DNA from 4 places in the Cytobacillus dafuensis genome. Region 1 is predicted to be linked to each of the others. Evidence: riboswitches for the same ligand, from Rfam matches in the RefSeq annotation. Region 1 holds a riboswitch; each other region holds the start of a gene.

Region 1 (4,741 bases):
GTTAATTTTCCAAATCTACTGCTAAAGTGTAGTAATTCAATATAAATGATTAGAAGGAAAAACTATTTATTGGAAGAAATACTATATAACTAACTAATAGGAGATGAAATCATGCTTGAAAAATTAATTAGGGTAGGAACGATTTATATTCCTGTAGTGGATGTAGACAGTTCTGTTCAATGGTATACGGATAAGCTAGGGGCTGAGCTAAGCTATAAAGATCAGGAAAAGGCTATTCTGAATTTCGCTAACCAGAGCTTTTTCTTAGTTAAATCGAAAGAAGATCAAAGTTCAAATTTTATTGATGATAAAGGCAATGAGCGCTTCTCAGTGACGTTTGAAGTGAATGGAATGGCTGCTTTAGAAGAAATTCATAAGGATTTTGTTAACCAAGGTATCAGTGTTGGAGAAATTGAAAATAGGGGCCATTCTGGACGGAACTTTGTTTTTTCTGATCTCGACGGAAATAAATTTGATGTTTGGAGCGAATTAAGTCCGATTTTTAAAGAGAAATTCTTTATCTCAAATTAAATGCCAGTCAGTAAGTATTTAAAAGATTGGAGGATTTCTATTGTTATACCATTTTAGCGAAAACCCGCATATAAAAACCTTTTCTCCAAGACCATCCAAAACATCTGCGAAACCAGTTGTTTGGGCGATTGATCAAGAGCATTCCATTCATTACTATTTTCCGCGAGATTGTCCAAGAGTTATTTATTGGAAGGCAGATTATACGAACGAAAATGATAAAAATCAATTCTTTTTCGGGTCAAGTGCAGACCAGATTATCACGGTTGAAAGCCGTTGGCTAGAGCGGATTCGTCAAACAAAACTATATGTCTATACATTTTGTGCAGACTCATTTGAAATGTTCGATGAGAACGCTGGATATTATGTATCCGATCAAGAAGTTTCTCCGATTAAGGTTGAGCCTGTTGGAGAGTTATTAGAAAAGCTCTTGAGTGAAAGCATAGAATTAAGATTTACTCCGGATCTCTCTCCGATTCGAGATATGGTTATTTCTTCAACCTTAGGATTTTCTATTATTAGATTTGGCAACGCGATAAGTGTATCAAAATCATGAGGGTTTGATATTTAAGAGTATGATAGAGAAAAAATCGGATATGTTATCGAAAAGGTCAATCTATGTAGGAGATTGACCTTTTGTTTTTTTATGTTAATTTTTTATACATCACAATATGTGGACCAATAGGAGGATAATCAAATATTTCACCATGTACTTTAAAGCCTAATTTATTATAGTATTCTTGTACTGTGGTTCTTGCTTTACACCATAGTAGGTCAAACCCCTGCTCTTTTATCAAACTTTCGGAGAAGGTAACAAGTGATCTACCAGCTCCTAACTTTCTAAACTCTTCAAGAGTTGCCATTCCTCTTAAACGATATTGCTTTTCAATTTTAAAATCAGGATTCTTTTCAACGCAAAAGGAAGCAATACTAATTAGCTCTCCTTGATAAAATGCTCCAACATGAAATGCACCAGCTTCATGATCTGTATCATATTTGCAGTCCTCAACTGTCTGGTGAGGACGTAAAACACTATGTCTAAGACTGTAGGTCATTTCTGGCTTGATTTTTAGAACATCAATCATGTTATTCCTCCAATCCTTTCATAAAAATAAATGAGAATTATGAATTGGTAATTCGCTTACTGTTCTAGAAATCCTGCATTAATTTCAATGCTTTTTTTGATGAATATTTATCAATGTATAGTAAAAAAGGATATTGGAGTATCGCTGTAGTAGCTTCTTGGGTGCATAAAGAGCGAAATAAGTGATGTTTAAACTAAAGCCTGTATAGGTTTTATCCAGAAGATATGACAGAAAAATGTCGAAGTATGTATATTATTGTAAAATAATGTTTAACTTTCATTGACTATTCCATTTTTGTTAATTAGACTGTTAAAGTGAAAAAGTAATGAGTGATTTTACATAGGTACAAAGTCTGGTGTAGGCAGACTTATTGAAAGATAAGGAAGCAAAATAATGGTTCTGTCGTTTATATTAGCTATTGAACTATGATCTCCAGGTTGCCTATATTAAAGTGATTGCTGCTCTATTTTTAATGGACAGCTGTTTTTTTTTGTGAAAATAAAAAATAGTCGGTGGTTTATGATAAGGAAATAAACAGCGAGTGAATGAGTTGAACTAAATTTATATTTTCGAAGAGTACTGTTGGGGCAAGATATTGTGGAAAGTGATTCATACTATTGAAGATAGATAAAATTAAAAAAGCAAAATAATAATTGAAGAAGAGATGATATTATATGACATTTACAATTGGGAAAAAGTTGTTAGCGGGATTTTTGAGTGTTGTCATTTTACTTGGCATTATTAGTTCAATATCATATGTCAACATTAAGAAAGTAGACGAATCTTACTCAGATTTGGTTGATCGGCGGGCAGATATATTAATTAATTCAATGAATATGCAAATCAGTGCATCTAGAGAAGGCGGTAATTTGAGAGGAGTATTAATAAGAGAAAAGGATGCATCGGATTTATTGATACAATCTATCGATAATCTAAATGAGAGCATAAAAGCTACAAGTGATATAGCTTATCAACAAGATCATAAAGATAAATTAAAACAGCTTGAATCAATGAATAATGACTTTATGCAGATGTCAAATGAAGTCATAAATTTGATGGAGAAAGATCCGGAAAAAGCAAATATATATGCAATTGAAGAAGTTATTCCATTATCGAGAGAAATTCGTGATATAGCAGATGGACTCGCAAAAGAGCAAAAAAAACTTATGGATGAAGGAAGTATCGCTAGTTCTGAATTGTCTAATAATGTTGCATCAACTGTTCTTATCCTAAGTATAATTGCTATTGTATTAGCGGTTATTATTGGCGTGGTTATTACTCGAATGCTTACTAAACCTATTTTATCAATAGAAAAAGCGGCATCTGCCATCGCGGAATGTGATCTTACTCAAGAGGATGTTCATGTAAAGAATCGGGACGAATTTAGAAATCTGGCTAGATCATTTAACCAAATGAAGGAGAATCTTCGCCTCTTGGTTCGTGAAGTGAGCCTGGATGCTGAACAAGTAACTGCAACTTCGGAAGAGCTGACTGCCAATGCTGAACAGACGAGTGGTACAACAGAACAAATTACAATCGCAATTCAAGAAGTGGCATTAGGGTCAGAAAAACAACTATCGCATGCTACAGATGTTAATCAATCAGTCGTAGAAATCTCAAGGGGAATGAATCAGGCTGCAGCTTCCATTCGATCCGTTGTAGATTTAACGGCTACAGCGAATGATAAGGCAGTCGCCGGAAATGAAGTGGTTACTCAAACAGTTGAACAAATAAATCTTGTTCAAAAAACTGTTAATGAAACTGAAGAAGTAGTAAATATCCTTGGTGATAAATCAGTTGAAATTGGCCAAATCGTTGAGTTGATTACCCAAATTGCAGATCAGACAAACCTTTTAGCTTTAAATGCTGCAATCGAAGCTGCAAGGGCAGGAGAACATGGAAAAGGGTTTTCAGTAGTCGCTGATGAAGTAAGGAAGTTAGCGGAACAGTCTGGTGAGGCAGCAAGTCAAATACGCGAACTTATTCAAGAGATCCAAATAGAAGCAGATAAAGCTGTGCAATCTATGAATCATGGAGCAACTGTAGTAGATGCGGGCATTAAATTAGTTTATCAATCTGGAAATGCATTCAGTGATATTGTAAAGTCCATTGAACAGATAACTGACGAAACTCAAGAAGTGTCAGCAATTGTAGAACAGGTAAATTCAAGCTCTCAGAATGTGGTAGAAATGGTGGAAGGTGTAGCCATTATTGCTGAAAAATCTGCAGGAAATACACAAAACGTAGCCGCATCAGCAGAAGAACAAAATGCCTCAATGGAAGAAATATCATCTTCAGCGGCAGCTTTAAGTAATATGGCTTTAAATCTACAAACAGCAATTAATAGATTTAAAATTTAGAATCATATTTCATGTGAAATAAATGATACGAATTTATCGCAGATTAACGGGCAGTAAGACCCCCACTTCAAGGATTCGCGTATGCAAAGAAGAGTAAGTGGGGGATCAACTGCCCGTAAATGCCCGATTGGTTCAACTAACCATCAGTGGGGGATGAAGAAAAACCCCCACTGATGGAAGTTTCACTTTATTAAGTTTACCGTTAAATTGAGTCTGATCACGGAAAGCGCGTACACACCCGGAAAATATAGAAAGAATAGTTAACATTTTGTCATTAATGAAAAGTTCTGTGGAGAGAAAAATCTCTGTAGGGCTTTTCTTTTTGTTATTATTATAAATTGGTTAATTATGGTATATTTATTGAGGTAAGGGGGGATTAGAGTGAATACATTTTCAGTTGTAGGCATCGTGATTGTCTTTACAATTTATATACTTGTAGATCAAGTGTATTTGAAAAGACATCTTGGTATCAAAAGCAAATATGAATGGTTATTCTCTGTGAATAGAAAGACCTATGCAAAAATTATTGATTTTTTAATTCTTATTTTATTCATTATTATTTTTTTGAACCTAAATAGTGGTTCGACTTTTCATACTTATTCACCCGTTATCAGAACAAGCCCAATGTTTGGGATGTTTTTCCTCCAGAATGTAAATCAAGGGATTGAGGAACTACTAATAAACCGAACTGAAAAATCCTACTATCATAAATTTTTAGGTTCTTTTATGATACTGGTTACTTTTCTGATTTTGTTTGTAGGAGAAAGA
Region 2 (4,741 bases), 250 kb from region 1:
AGAGATAAGTATTGACCAATTCCTTACCTTAAAAGATGCCGTTCCTGTTGATGTTAGATCACCAGGTGAATTTGACGAGTTTAGAATTCCTGGAGCGGTTAATATTCCTTTATTTACAAATGAAGAGCGAATAACCATCGGAACTGTTTATAAGCAGGAAGGATCAGATGCAGCAAAATGGATGGCTATGGAAGTGGTATCACCAAAACTCCCTTCTATATTAGGTCAAATAAAAGCCTTGAAGGAAAAAGGCATGCAACCTGTCATCTATTGTTGGAGAGGCGGAATGCGAAGTAAAGCCGTTGCTACATTTCTATCATTTGCAGGTATATCCATCCCTCGATTAATAGGAGGATACAGAGCTTATCGTCAATTTATATTAGAGGAAATTCCAAGCTTATTACCTGAAAAGGCCATTACGATACATGGAATGACAGGCGTGGGAAAAACAGAGGTGCTGGAAAAGCTAAGAGAAAGAGGCATGCCTGTTATAGATTTAGAGGCATGCGCAGGCCATCGTGGCTCCATCTTTGGAACATTTGGATTATTCGAGGGTCATAATCAAAAAACCTTTGACTCGCTGCTTTTTCAAACATTAAATGAAATCAAAGATTCACCATTTTTCTTAGTAGAAGCTGAAAGTAAACGGATCGGAAAAGTAGTTCAGCCTGATGAATTACAAGATAAAAAGCATCAAGGCTTCAATATATACCTTCAAGCATCATTATCCTCACGAATAGAGCGAATTTATCGTGAGTATGTGAAGCCATATCTTCATGATAAATGGTTTCATGAAAAAGTAATCGAACGCTTATCCCATATAGATAAACGTATCAAAGATAATGAAATCATTGCCGCATTAAATGATGCAGCAATGAGCCAAAACTATCAAGTAGTCATTCAAATTCTATTAGAAAAATATTATGATCCCCGATATGCACATAAACAGCTTGACTACGAAGGGCCCTTTCACCATATCAATGCAGAGGATACTGATGTGGCAGTTGAAGAAGTCATTCAAATCATTCAATCACAAAGTGCCCTCGTCAGATGACGAGAGCACTTTAATTTTTCTTTATTCGATTAGCCCAGTTAATTTGACTCATGTACAGTCTATGCACACGATAAATCCTTTTAAATTTTTTCGATTTCTTTTCAAAAAATATGTATATATTCTTTTTAATCTGTTAAAATTTTATGTTAATATGTAAATATATATTTTGAACAATTCGTTCTTGATATAGAACCACCTATTTGCTTTGATGATTATTTTATTCTTATTGATAAGGTGTGTGAGATTGGATGATCGGTAATCGTGTAAAAATACTTCGCAAAGAAAAGAAAATGTCGTTATCCGAGCTTGCAGAACAAGCTGGCGTTGCCAAGTCTTATTTAAGTTCACTCGAAAGAAACTTACAAACCAATCCTTCTATACAATTTCTTGAAAAAATTGCTGCAGTACTCAATATACCTGTAGATCATTTAATACATGAACAGCCAAATACAGATGAATTAGACTCTGAATGGATTGATATTGTTCAAGAAGCAATGAACTCTGGGGTTACAAAAGAACAATTTAGAGAGTTTCTCGAATTTAATAAATGGAGAATTGATCAGAGTAAAAAAGAATAATCGATTGCTTACATAGATTAAGGCTATTTCATAAATGATCAAACTTTTTAAAAAAGACGTTAGGATCAAAGGGTTTACTCCCGCTTCTACGTCTTTTTCTTTCGAATAAAAAAAGTATTTCTTAAATAGCTATATGCCCAAAAAGTATTTCTTAAATAGCTATATGCCCATTAAGAAACACTTAAGCATATCAGCCAATTTTTTGGCAACCTTCTATAATTAGCTCCTTAGCTCCATTTTTCAGAAGAAATTCCCTTATTTCTTCTTTCTCTATTCCCATATTCTTAGCTTCAACGATTAATTTCATCCATTCAAAATCTAATTCTTCCATTTTCACTGTAGTCCCCACCACATTATTCCCCCTAAAATACTTATCGTATCTCAGGCAATCCAGCCATCTTAGTATGGAGCTTAGATCTATCTAAGAGATTGTTGCCATACTATAAAATATGCAACAATACCTACAAACATTACCTAATCTCTAATTCATACCTTAGATCTGTGACTTTGCGTCTCTATTTTTCAATAGGTTTGCCGTTTTCTGAATATTTATTATTAGGAAATTTTTCATCTATTTGTATTTTATTGAATTCCCAAGGATTAATAGTGTTATTTTTTGTCTTCCAATTAAAAAGTTTAAGGTCATTTTTCAACATTAATTCGACATTTTCCCCTCCAAAAGACTCTTGAAGGATTTTAGATTGGATTTTAACTAAGAAAAGCTTTAATTTAATTGCGGATAAATAGAAGAATTTGCAAGAACTAGTCGAGTGATTTTTTGAACAAAAAGAAAAATATGTAACTTAAGTCACTGACTAATTAAAAATACCTATATCTTTTGATAGGTAATTAGAAGCGAATATTTAGAATTGAAATATTTGTAGGATCCATACCCCATGATAGAGGCAAACAAATGTGTATAATAATGATGCTCCAACTGCCAAATATTTAATTGAATTGCTCAAAGGCATCTTTTTCAAAATGATAAATGCAAATAATATACATGAAAGAATTATTTTATATGCAAGAAAGCAAAGGGGATTATATTTATACAGGGCATCCATAAAAGGATTACTTTCCTCGATTAAGGAGAAATGAAGCCCGAAAAAGGTGAATGCCCCATCAAATAAATTCAATAAAGCTAGATAGGAGAAAACCTTCTTCATTTTCATCACCTCTTATTACGATAAGTGCTATCAGAGTATGAATTTGTATGCTAGCTTTATTAATATAAATACTAGCTTAATTTATTTTGGTAACAATCAATTTTCTTTTGAAACGGTAGGACCTTAACATTTATTCTTTCCAATGTCATCGCGTCGAAGAATGGATACTCTGTTAAATCATTTTTACAAATTGGACATAACCAAATACCGATTTCACTGCTGCTAAATGATGGCCGAAAGCAACGATCACAATTCTTTTGATACATATGACACCTCCTTATTAGTAAAACTAAAGCCTTAATGATTAATAGTTTTTCGTCAGCCCCTATTTTTAATGCTCTTGACGAAATTTTCTGAAGTATAAAAGTAATAGAATACCTCCAGAACCAAGAAGAACTCCACCGATAAGAAGAATGTTATAATTATTTGTTGCTGTATTTGGAAGAAGTTTTTCTTTCATTTCAGGGGAAACAATAATTTGGTTCTTTGAATCCACTGGATTCGTTTCTTCACCACTAACCTCTTCAGCCTCATTCCCTTTCTGTGGATCTTCGTCACTTGGAGGAGTGGTATTTTCTGAAGGATTCTCTTCTTTTGGTGTGTTTTCTTCACCTGATGGATTTTCATCTCCAGGCGGATTCTCTTCTCCAGGAGGTCCTGGCGGTTCGCCGCCACCCGGTTCACCAATTGCTTCAGCTACGAATAAAATCTCTACTTCTGCCTCAGAGCTTTGAAAGCTATTCCCTAGGTCATATGGCACTGTAACTTGAAAAAAGAGAGTTTCAGTACTTCCCTTTGCTAATTTTCTTGGTGTAAAGCCCTCAAATTCATTCATTTTTCCTTCGTATAAAACATCCTCACCTTTTTTCACAACTAGATCCAGCTCTTCTAGTAAGTTTTTAACAGATTTTTTCTTACCCAAGACAGCCATATATTTAAAATCCTGGATACCTTCGTTTAATATGGTGATATCCCTTGGCATCCAGTCACCTGGTTTTAAATTTCCTACTTTAAAAAGGTAGCCGTGCGGAATTGTATTAATATCAATCTCTCTTTTTGCTGCATTGACGTTGATTTCTTGAAAAAACATAAAAAAGACAAGACCAGCTACAATATAGATTCTTATCGATTTTGCCAGAATATCTAGGTTACTCATGCTTTACCTCACAGAATTTGATTTAACAAAAGGTGGGAACGAGTTCCCACCTTTTTGAATAAATATCGGCCTTGATTATCTTAGCTCACCTTCAGTTTGGTGTGCTGTAAATGTCCATTCAAGGTTCAATTTATCACCTTGGAATTCGTTTTGATCTTTATCATTGTCAACGAATTCAAAGGCTACATACATTTGATCGCTAGTGCCAGCTTCCATGCCGCTATCTTCACCATTTAATCCAAAGAACCATGTAATCCAATGCTGGACGTTCTCAACCGCATCAGGAGTCATATTTTTCAGGTCATATAATGTTGTTTCAGAAATGACATCATTATAATCGCCAATAACCCAACCATCACCTGTTTTATCTGCATTTTCAAGGAAAAGCACCTTAATATGTTTACCAAAATCATCCTTGTTGTTACCTTTAGCATCGACAACATCATATAAAGTTTTTATATCAACAGAGGAGATATCTAATGAACCGTTGTTTTCTAATTTAAATGCTCTAACCATGACATCCCCTGGTTTAATGTTTTCAACATTAATGACAGTTGTTGGATTTACTGCTAGATCCAATGTACCAGCTGCAAATGTATTGTTTGTTACTTCTGTGTCGCTAAAGTATGCAAATGTTCCTCCTCCAATTAATGAAAGACCTAGTGCTGCTGATGCAATTCCCATTCCTAATTTTTTCTTAATACTCATTTTCTTTTTTCCTCCTCTTACCCTTTGGGTATGTATAATATTTTTTATATTGACCCTTGTATTAACAAGGTGTTCAATC
Region 3 (4,741 bases), 220 kb from region 1:
ATTAGAAATGAATCAAAAAGTGAATTTTGGCGTAAGGAGACAATACTATTAATTGGTGAGTGTAAAAACTGGAGTAAAAAGGCAGGAAAAAATGAGCTAGTGATATTTAAGAATAAAGTTGAAAATAGAAGGAAGAGGGTTGGTGTAGGTTTCTTTATTTCTTGGAATGGCTTTTCGACTACTTTTACTAATGAAAGTTTGAGGAGTTCGAAGGAGGAAATAGTCATTATCCCAATTGATGGTAATCAAATTAAAGAAGCTATAGAAAGTAAGAATATAGAAGAATTTATAAAGGAATGGTACACATCGGCAGTCATGTCTTAATTTATCTGCTCCCAATTTCGCGGCGGACTTTAATTTGTTTAAACAACAAAAAGTACCCAAATGGAATTTCAAATACTTAATAATGTTATTATTAGCTAACTGCTAACATTTTGCTAACGTAATCTCATAAAAAACGGTAAATCCCCGTTAAAGATGTTACAGACAAGAACATCCAAAACGTTGATTTACCGCACTTTTTGCACTCAATGTTAACAATATTACACTCTAGCAACCTACGGGCGGCATGATGTAATAACGCCATCAAATCCTTGATATATAAGGGTTTTTGAGTAAGATGAGAGTGTTTTGCTATCATTGAAGATTTTAAAGGAAGCTTCTTATAAGTTGATAAAACTTGTGGGAAGCTTCTTTTTTCATTTCTTTGCAAATGGGTAGCTGGTTCAAAAAAAGTAGGGAAGTTTGTAAAAAGGTGCTTTGCCAATGTGGCAAGGTGCCTTTTTAGTTGAAAAAGTATAAGAAGGTTATTAAAATAAGAAGTTAACACTGCTATTTAATATTTTGATTTTTTATCGCAGATTAACGGGCAGTAAGACCCCCACTGCAAGGGTGCGAGAGAATCAAAGAAATCTAAGTGAGGGATCAACTGCCCGTAAAGGCCCGATTGGTTCAACTAACCATCAGTGGGGGATGAAAGAAAACCCCCACTGATGGAAGTTTCACTTTATTAAAAAAGGAGAATAGATAATGTTACATTATCGATCATTTTACATGAATGACGATACCCCTTGGGTAACTCTAATACATGGAGCAGGGGGGAATTCGTCGATTTGGTATAAACAATTACGTGAATATAAAAAGCATTTTAATGTACTATTAATTGATTTGAGAGGGCATGGAGAATCCACAAACAGCATGTGGCAAAAAGGAGATTCCTTCGAACAAGTAGCCGATGAGGTTTTGGAAGTATTAGATCATTTAAAAATAAAGAAAACTCATTTTGTAGGTATTTCACTAGGGACGATTGTAATTCAAACAATTGCTAAAAAACAACCTGATCGCTTTCAGTCTATGGTTTTAGGTGGAGCGGTCACGAAGTTGAATTTACGCACAAGTTTTTTAGTTAGTATTGGTAATCTAATGAAACGCATTATACCTTATATGTGGATAGTTAGCCTATTTGCTTGGATTCTCATGCCGAAAGAGAATCATAAAGAAGCTCGCAAAAAATTTGTATTCGAAGCGAAAAAGATGTGCCAAAAAGAATTCATTAACTGGTTTTCTCTAACCAAACGGGTTAATCCGTTCCTAAAAAGTATGCAGAAAGACTTTTTTGGTATTCCTACTTTATTTGTAATGGGAGAAGAAGATTATTTGTTTTTGGAAGATGCGCAAATGGTGGTTATAGCAACAAAAGATACGACATTTGAAACGATTAAAAATGCCGGTCATGTATGTAACATTGATCAACCGAGAAGATTTAATGATGTGACTATAAAATTTATGTTTAATCATAATCGTAATGTTATGTTGCCGATACTTCATGCGTGAAAATGAAATTAAAATGAGTGGAAATAGATAGGTTCAGTGCACTTCTTTAAATTTACTAATGTTCACCATTAGCTCTCACGACAATTGGAGTGTGTGAACATCGGTAGTAGACTATTTGGTAAAGCTGAGTTCAATAATATTAATGAAGCTTCTCATAAGTTGACCAAACTTGTGGGAAGTTTTTTTCTTATTTCCTTATTCATATGTAAACCAAGAAAAAAATTCTAGTTCGACAAAAAATTGCAAGTGCTTTATAATGTTATAGTGATTTATTAACGTGATAATAGTACTATCTTTTCTAAAATTGAAAAAGGCAAACTTATCGAAAGGTAAGGACGCAAAGCTACGAGTCTAAAATCCTCTTGGATAATGATAGTCGGGTTGCCAAGAATAATAATAGCAATCTATTATTTTGGTTATCCCTGTCTATATCTGGGATAGCTTTTTTTTTACACTCCTACGAAAAGAATGTGCAAATGTTAACAATGAAGCATAGCAGACTATAGTAAAAAAGGAGATTAAAAGATGATAGTCGTAGATAAAAAGAAATATAAAATGGCAATTAATGAGGTGGCGAAGGAAGTGCATGTACAGGTGCATGGATTAATGAGAGAGGAAGACGCAGAAGGTTTTATGATCGATTTACAGGATACGATTAATAAAGTATCAAGACAAGAATATACGTTTGTCATTGATGGGACTCACCAAACACCTGTCCCATCAAAGGTTGTACCACAGTTGGAGCAAACGATGCAATTTTATTCTAGCTTAGGTTTTAAGGATATCCTGGTAGTAAAACCTTTATCTAAAATTGCTCAAGTGCAAGTTAGGAATGTACTTGAAAGAATTGAGTTCACCGGTACATTTATCGATAAAGTACATCATTCTATGTAATGTTAGGTCCCAATAATAAGGGGATTTTTATTTTATCGCAGATTAACGGGCAGTAAGACCCCCACTTCAAGGTTGCGAGAGAATTAAAGAAACCTAAGTGGGGGATCAACTGCCCGTAAAGGCCCGACGACGGACACGATGTCCTAGTCAGGCGAAAGCCACAGGACGTGGCGTTTTGAGCGTGATTAGTTCAACTAACCATCAGTGGGGGATGAAAGAAACCCCCCACTGATGGAAGTTTCACTTTATAATTTGAAAGGGAGTCTACAAGTGCAAACAACATTAGAGTTATACACATATGAAATTATAACGAAGGAACAAACAGATTTAATTCAAAAAGCAGCTGAGTGTCTAGCACGTTCATTTATCGGAGTGGATGTTTCAGGAAAATGGGTACAGGAACCGATGGTAGGTCAATTAAAACTAAGTTATGAAGATTTCTATAAGTTTACTAAGGATTATTTAGACTCTACTATAGAGCAGGGATATTGCGCAGTCGCCCGAGATATTAATAATAATGTTGTTGGTGCACTTGCGGGAGATACGAATGCACCAGAGATTATCGGAGAAGATATATTTGAAGGTTCTTTTTATGATATGAATGTCATTCTGCGTGTTTTAGAAGATGTGGATAAACGTTTCATGGAAGATTATAAAAGACGAAACGGAAAAGAAATCAAAGATGGGGAGCTATTACACCTATTCATGATAGGAGTGGTAGCTGAACATGACCGTCACAAAATTATTCAGCAATTAGTAAATATACTGATAACAAAGGCATCCTCACAAGGTGTGAAGGGTATATTAGGTGAAGCGACAAACCCGAAGGCGATACGTTTGATGGAAAAATATCATAATATGAAAAAATATGAAGATGTAGAAGGAAATTATATTGTTCATAAATATCAGGATAATAGTAAGTTGAATGGCATTCCTTCACATGTAGCTGATGGAACATACATACTTTTTAAAGAGATTTAAAAATTTCATACCTAGGTCTAAGTCAATAATTAACAGAAGAAGTTAGGAGATATATTTATCATGGAAGCTGTTTTACTAGGCATTATTGTTATCTTAATGGGGACATCAGCGTATTTTGCTTACCGATATTTTTCGCTGAAAAATCATCCTCATATAAATAAAGAAATTATAAATGGAATGAAGGAAATAATAGCAGGAAATATCACTAGTAAAGTAGATGAAAGAAGTCCTGATCATGCTGTATTTAATCAACTGATTGAGTTTTTCAGCCGTATAAGTGAAAAGTTTTTTTCATTTTCAAAAAATGTACATGAAAAAGGAGAAAATCTCGCTGAAATCGGTGAATATGCTTCTGAGCAAGCGGATATTGTTAGAGCGGCAATTGATGAGGTAGGTAGAGGATTAAATAAACAATTAGTAGCTACAGAAGAAAGCGCCGCATCTATGGAAGAAATGGCACAGGCAATCGAAGATCTATCAGTGAGAACAAATCAAATTTCAGAACAATCGAACGCTACCTTAGAATTAACACAAGAAGGAAACATTAAGCTGAAGGACTCCTTAGAAAAAATGGAGCATTTTAATCAAACGATAAATACAACATTTGTTGCAATAAATAAACTCGGAGAAAAATCTCTCGAAATCGGCACTATTGTAAAAGTGATTACAGGGATTTCAGAACAAATTAATTTATTGGCATTGAATGCGGCAATAGAAGCTGCACGTGCGGGTGAACATGGTAAAGGATTTGCGGTTGTTGCTGATGAGGTTCGAAAATTGGCCGAACAATCACGCCAGTCTTCTTCTGAAGTATCAAATATTGTAAAGAATATACAAGAAGATACTGAAATAGTTGTCAAGTCAATGCAACAGGGAACAGAAGAATTTAAAGATACAAATACGACTATTGTAGAGGTTGGAACCATGTTTGAAAAGATTCTATCTTCTACAAAGATCATTGCTGAAAATAATGAAAATTCTTCTGCAAGTACAGAAGAATTATCGTCTTCTACTCAGCAGATAATGGCAGCAA
Region 4 (4,741 bases), 320 kb from region 1:
CACTTTTATCCCTTTATCTTTCATTGAGCTATCTAGGACGATTTCCCCTTTTTTCACATTCTCGAACAACTCTGACTCGGTTGATGTAACAAACACGACACTTTGCTGTTTATCAGCACTATCATTCACAAATCCCATTTGAATAGAAAAAGCAGCGGCATCTTTTTCTTTAGCTAAAACTTTATCTTGTACGTTGCTATCGATTTTTGAAAGTGTATACGTCTGGTCTGAATCTTTCGTCATATAAAATTGACCATCTGGTAAATCTTTAATTAATGCAGCATTGTCTTGTGATAATCCATTTGCCAGACCAGATATAATTAACGTTAATAAACTAACGAGAAAAACGATAGAACCTAATATTAAAAATCTTGCTTTATTTTTTTTCATTTCTTTCCAAGCGATATTCATCTTTTATTCCTCCAATCTCTTTCTAACATCCTTAGATTATAATTTGAATGTGAACAGAGAATGAATAAGAAATTACATATGGTTTCTGATAGAGGGTTTGATATATTCTAAATAACAGCCCTCTAGTAAATCGGTAAAAATGGTATAATATAGGTGCTTATCGATCATCTTTTCAAGATAGTTTGTAAGGTAATGACAACAGCTATTTAATCAATTAGGAAAGAGGGGATATAGATGAAATCAACAGATTTACGTAATATGAGAATGAAGCAGATTGCTTTTACAAATGGTCTAATATTAACAGCCCTTATTATCTATTTCGTTATCATCAGTAATATTACGTTCTCATTTGCTCACTTTTTCTTGGTTCTTGGGGTGTTACAGATCATTCTTGGAGTTTTAGGCTTGATGAAGGGTGAGTCAACGAAATCGATTTTTCCTATTTTTGAACAAGTCGCCATCTATGAAAAACAAAAAATGGGAAGTGAATGGTCCAAACTACGAAGAGTAGGATATGTTTGGAACTTAATATTAGGTTGTTTGCTATTTTTACTATCTTTCTTGAATCGTAATTCTCCAGATCAAGTTCTTCGTATTGAACTTATGTTTATGGTAATGATCGTCTTTTTCCTTTTAGTTATGATAAATATTGGAATGATTATTCACTTTAGAAAGGTCGATCGTTCCACTTCCGAATTGGATATGAAAGGCTACACATGGAAATCAAACCTTGTAGCTGTTGTGATAGGAATTGTGTTCGGTATTGTCATGGTTAGAGGTACCCTTTATTACGTATTTCAGGAAGTTAACTTTTGAAGAATGTTAAGTGAATAAGTAGTAGTGAATGGAACGACGCGTTAATCTTTTTGAGTAATCCTCCTTTATCCGCTCGAACTTGGCGGTAATCTTCTTCAAATAGGCTTCATGATACCAGCTTCATGGATAAAAAATACTCACGGTGCGGGGAGCACGGTGAGTATTTTTCTTATCTATATTAATGCTAGGTTAAAGGTAGTTTTCAGACATACTTTACAAGACAAAAATTTTATCAAATTATAAAATTCTCATACATCATTTCTTGATTAGGACTTTAGCATCAATTTATTTATACTATAAATGGTATAAAACTACTATTTTTGTTAAAGTGTGTTGAAAAATGACGAATTTACTGGAAATTACCATACTAAAGTTTTATTATAAAAGTATCAGTTTGATAAAGGCAAACTTATTGAAAGATAAGGACGCAAAGCCACGAGTCTAAGGTGATTAGCTATGATAGTCGGGTTACCAAATGATTGGATACTGTTACCTATGATAGAATAGCCTTTATCATACAAGTCCACCAATCTTTTTGGTGGGCTTTTTTTTGAGATAGTTTTGGCGAAGCTTGACTATCGAGTAAGTGAAAAAAAAGGAGGTGGAATGTTAATTGACTGTGTTATTTGGTACGGTTGAATACTTTGAAAGAGCAATTTACAACTATCTGAATGAGAATCAATTAAAAGAAATAAGTGAAGATTCTCTATATGTCATTACTTCAAAACTAAAAAAAGAAATTTTAGATGATTTTGTTTGCGATGAAAGAATTCGGTTAGAATGTTTAGAAAATCTTAAATATGCAATTAGTATGATAACACAAAATAAGGAAGCGGTCTGAGTTTAGATAATTTTAGAAAAGTGTTTTTTAAAAAGATCTCATATCTTTTTACTGTTGATTTTAAACATCTAAACAGTATATTCTTCCTTATAGTCAAAAGAATTCAGCCATTTGAATAATATAAATAGGAGCGTAATAACAGAAAATGCAAAAAGAAAAGAACGAATTTTCTGATCAAAAGAGGGCAAATTCAGGGGATATTATTCTTTTTGAAAGAAAAAGTAACATATATGAAGGTAAAGTGTTTCTTGTTCGGACTAATAGTGTATTAGTCGAAATTTCAAGTAAGGATGCAAAAACTTTAGGATACGAAATGCCAAATACAGTTGTTCGGCATGGGAAATATAGTCTAGTATGAGTTTGAAAATCAAATTTTTATCTAATTAGTTTATACTTATTAATAGGAAAAAAGAAGAAAATATGATATGTTTTTTATTTCTACATAAATAAAATATTTGAGGTGTCTAAAAATGAATAAAACAGAATTAGTGAAAGCTGTATCAACAAAGGCAGAGTTAACAATAAAAGATGCTGGGAATGTAGTTGATGCAATATTTGAAACAATTACTAGCACACTTGCTAAAGAAGAGAAAATCCAATTTATTGGATTTGGAACGTTTGAAGTTCGTGAACGATCTGCAAGAAAAGGTCGTAATCCACAAACAGGTGAAGAAATAGAAATTGCAGCTTCTAAAGTTCCAGCTTTTAAACCGGGTAAGGAATTAAAAGAAGCGGTTAAATAAATATTTGTTTTTTTAAAATACTCTGGACTTGTTAGTCTCTAGAGTATTTTTTTTTGCTCATAATACGGAGGGCGCTTTTCTGGAGAAAGAAAAAAGTCCAATTTCTCAATTCAGTAACATAAGCCAAATCCCTTAGCATATAGGTATTTGGCTATATTTATGTCGAAATTTGCTTAGTATACAAAATTTCCGAAATGTTGGCAGTCCCCCATTATAGGGCGTAATCCTGAAACATGGATAAGCACTCATTTTTCATTTTAGAGCCATTTTGTTGAAGAAGGATATCTCCAATTTTTAACGAATACAGTGCTATAAATAAGCTTATCAAAAGTGGTGAGATAAATAGGAAAAAAAATTAATTTCTTTTTGGACAATGAAACGGAAAAATGTATAATTAACAGGCTTCGGAGCGCGGGGTGTGTTTTCGCAGAAGATGAGACCCGGTTACTTATCTCAGAGGCACGAACTCTAGAGGATCTCAAGAAAATGGTGGAAATGCGAGCCGTTGGTTTACCTCTTGAATATATTGTTGGATACGCAGAGTTCTGTGGTTTGCGGATAGAATTGGACCGAGGCGTTTTCGTGCCTCGAAAACGTACCGAGTTTCTTGTTCACCAGGCAAAAGCCCTGTCATTTTCTGGTGATATCGTCGTTGACCTATGTTGCGGGTCAGGTGCTGTGGGCGTAGCACTCGCTGCATCTTTAGGACGAGTTGAATTGTATTCTGTTGACATTGACCCTGTCGCAGTACGATGCGCTGGCCGCAACGTAACGGATTTCAGTGGCCATGTTTTTAAAGGTGACTTGTATAAAGCTCTGCCCTACTCACTTAAAGGCCATGTGAATATCCTAGTTGCGAACGTACCTTACGTTCCTACCGAGGCAATCAAGCTGCTGCCGCAGGAGGCTCGCCTACATGAACCGAAGGTGGCACTTGACGGAGGAGAGGATGGACTTGACATTCAGCGAAGAGTTGCAGAAGAAGCAATTCTCTGGCTAGCACCGGGAGGACATCTTTTGATAGAGACGAGCGAAATGCAGGCACCTCAGACCTTTGACATCTTTTCAGGTGCTGGGCTTACCACAAAAGTGGCTAGAGACGAGGAACTGGACGCTACTGTCGTGATCGGATCAAATTCTATTTTTTAGAGTAAATAAGTACTTAGTCTTAATCACAAATGAAATGATAATTTCTTATCACTATACTAATAAACAAAAAATCATTATTTAAAGGGCAACGATTGTTTAACAATAATTAATAGGGTGATGCATATTATACATGACTAATATGTATCTCCCTTTATTTTTTATGACTTTTTAAGATTTAGGTCTTGATAATTTGTAAAAAAGTTTGATTAAAATCATGTAGTGAAAATTTCTTTTCTTGTTAAGCACACGAGGCAGGAATGTTGAATAGGAAAGAGAATTTTTAGGTGGAAGAAGTGATTACATCATAAGTGAAAGAAATGTTATTTGTTTAAAAAAGTTTGTGGAGGGAAATGGCGATGCAAAAGATACTCATTCTTGGAGTAAGTGGTCTTGTAGGAAGAGCTTTATTAGATGAATTTACTGATGAATATGACGTATATGGAACGTATTTTTCTTCGTTAACTAGCCTCCCTGATGATAAGCAATTCCAATTAGAAGTTCAGCAAATAGATAAACTGAAGGAAATTACAAGCACAATTAAGCCCGACATTGTGATTTCTTGCCTAAGAGGAGAGTTTGATCAACAGCTTACGTTTCATAAAGAATTGGCTAAAGTATTACAAAATAATGGTAGTCGAGTTTATTACTTTTCTACGACAAATGTATTTGATGGGGACTTCTCAAGATCCCACACAGAAACAGATATACCTAATGCTGAATCAGATTATGGGAAGTTCAAAATTAAATGTGAAAACATGCTAAAAGAAATTTTGGATGAGCG

Evidence for each region. A riboswitch is a leader RNA that binds a small molecule or an ion and turns the genes downstream of it on or off. The one in region 1 is predicted to bind cyclic di-GMP.
Region 2: another riboswitch for cyclic di-GMP. It lies ahead of FSZ17_RS05595 (anti-repressor SinI family protein); the one in region 1 lies ahead of FSZ17_RS04435 (methyl-accepting chemotaxis protein).
Region 3: another riboswitch for cyclic di-GMP. It lies ahead of FSZ17_RS03465 (hypothetical protein); the one in region 1 lies ahead of FSZ17_RS04435 (methyl-accepting chemotaxis protein).
Region 4: another riboswitch for cyclic di-GMP. It lies ahead of FSZ17_RS05915 (hypothetical protein); the one in region 1 lies ahead of FSZ17_RS04435 (methyl-accepting chemotaxis protein).

Annotation. Positions count from the first base shown of each region.
Region 1 covers NZ_CP042593.1:885,613-890,353, forward strand. Annotated here, with positions in the region: gene FSZ17_RS04420 (VOC family protein) at 112-531, shown strand; gene FSZ17_RS04425 (DUF6886 family protein) at 572-1,084, shown strand; gene FSZ17_RS04430 (GNAT family N-acetyltransferase) at 1,173-1,613, opposite strand; cyclic di-GMP riboswitch class I at 1,964-2,058, shown strand; gene FSZ17_RS04435 (methyl-accepting chemotaxis protein) at 2,288-3,973, shown strand; gene FSZ17_RS04440 (DUF4181 domain-containing protein) at 4,355-4,741, shown strand, end outside.
Region 2 covers NZ_CP042593.1:1,135,805-1,140,545, reverse strand. Annotated here, with positions in the region: gene mnmH (tRNA 2-selenouridine(34) synthase MnmH) at 1-1,054, shown strand, start outside; gene FSZ17_RS05600 (helix-turn-helix domain-containing protein) at 1,303-1,632, shown strand; gene FSZ17_RS05595 (anti-repressor SinI family protein) at 1,823-1,963, opposite strand; cyclic di-GMP riboswitch class I at 2,014-2,178, opposite strand; gene FSZ17_RS05590 (DUF5658 family protein) at 2,496-2,798, opposite strand; gene FSZ17_RS05585 (hypothetical protein) at 2,870-3,064, opposite strand; gene FSZ17_RS05580 (TasA family protein) at 3,130-3,954, opposite strand; gene FSZ17_RS05575 (CalY family protein) at 4,030-4,662, opposite strand.
Region 3 covers NZ_CP042593.1:667,283-672,023, forward strand. Annotated here, with positions in the region: gene dcm (DNA (cytosine-5-)-methyltransferase) at 1-324, shown strand, start outside; gene FSZ17_RS03460 (alpha/beta fold hydrolase) at 1,030-1,833, shown strand; cyclic di-GMP riboswitch class I at 2,136-2,222, shown strand; gene FSZ17_RS03465 (hypothetical protein) at 2,359-2,727, shown strand; gene FSZ17_RS03470 (hypothetical protein) at 2,998-3,708, shown strand; gene FSZ17_RS03475 (methyl-accepting chemotaxis protein) at 3,769-4,741, shown strand, end outside.
Region 4 covers NZ_CP042593.1:1,205,967-1,210,707, forward strand. Annotated here, with positions in the region: gene FSZ17_RS05905 (ABC transporter permease) at 1-411, opposite strand, end outside; gene FSZ17_RS05910 (hypothetical protein) at 646-1,227, shown strand; cyclic di-GMP riboswitch class I at 1,620-1,703, shown strand; gene FSZ17_RS05915 (hypothetical protein) at 1,841-2,068, shown strand; gene FSZ17_RS05920 (DUF2187 family protein) at 2,214-2,426, shown strand; gene FSZ17_RS05925 (HU family DNA-binding protein) at 2,539-2,811, shown strand; gene FSZ17_RS05930 (putative protein N(5)-glutamine methyltransferase) at 3,178-3,960, shown strand; gene FSZ17_RS05935 (sugar nucleotide-binding protein) at 4,317-4,741, shown strand, end outside.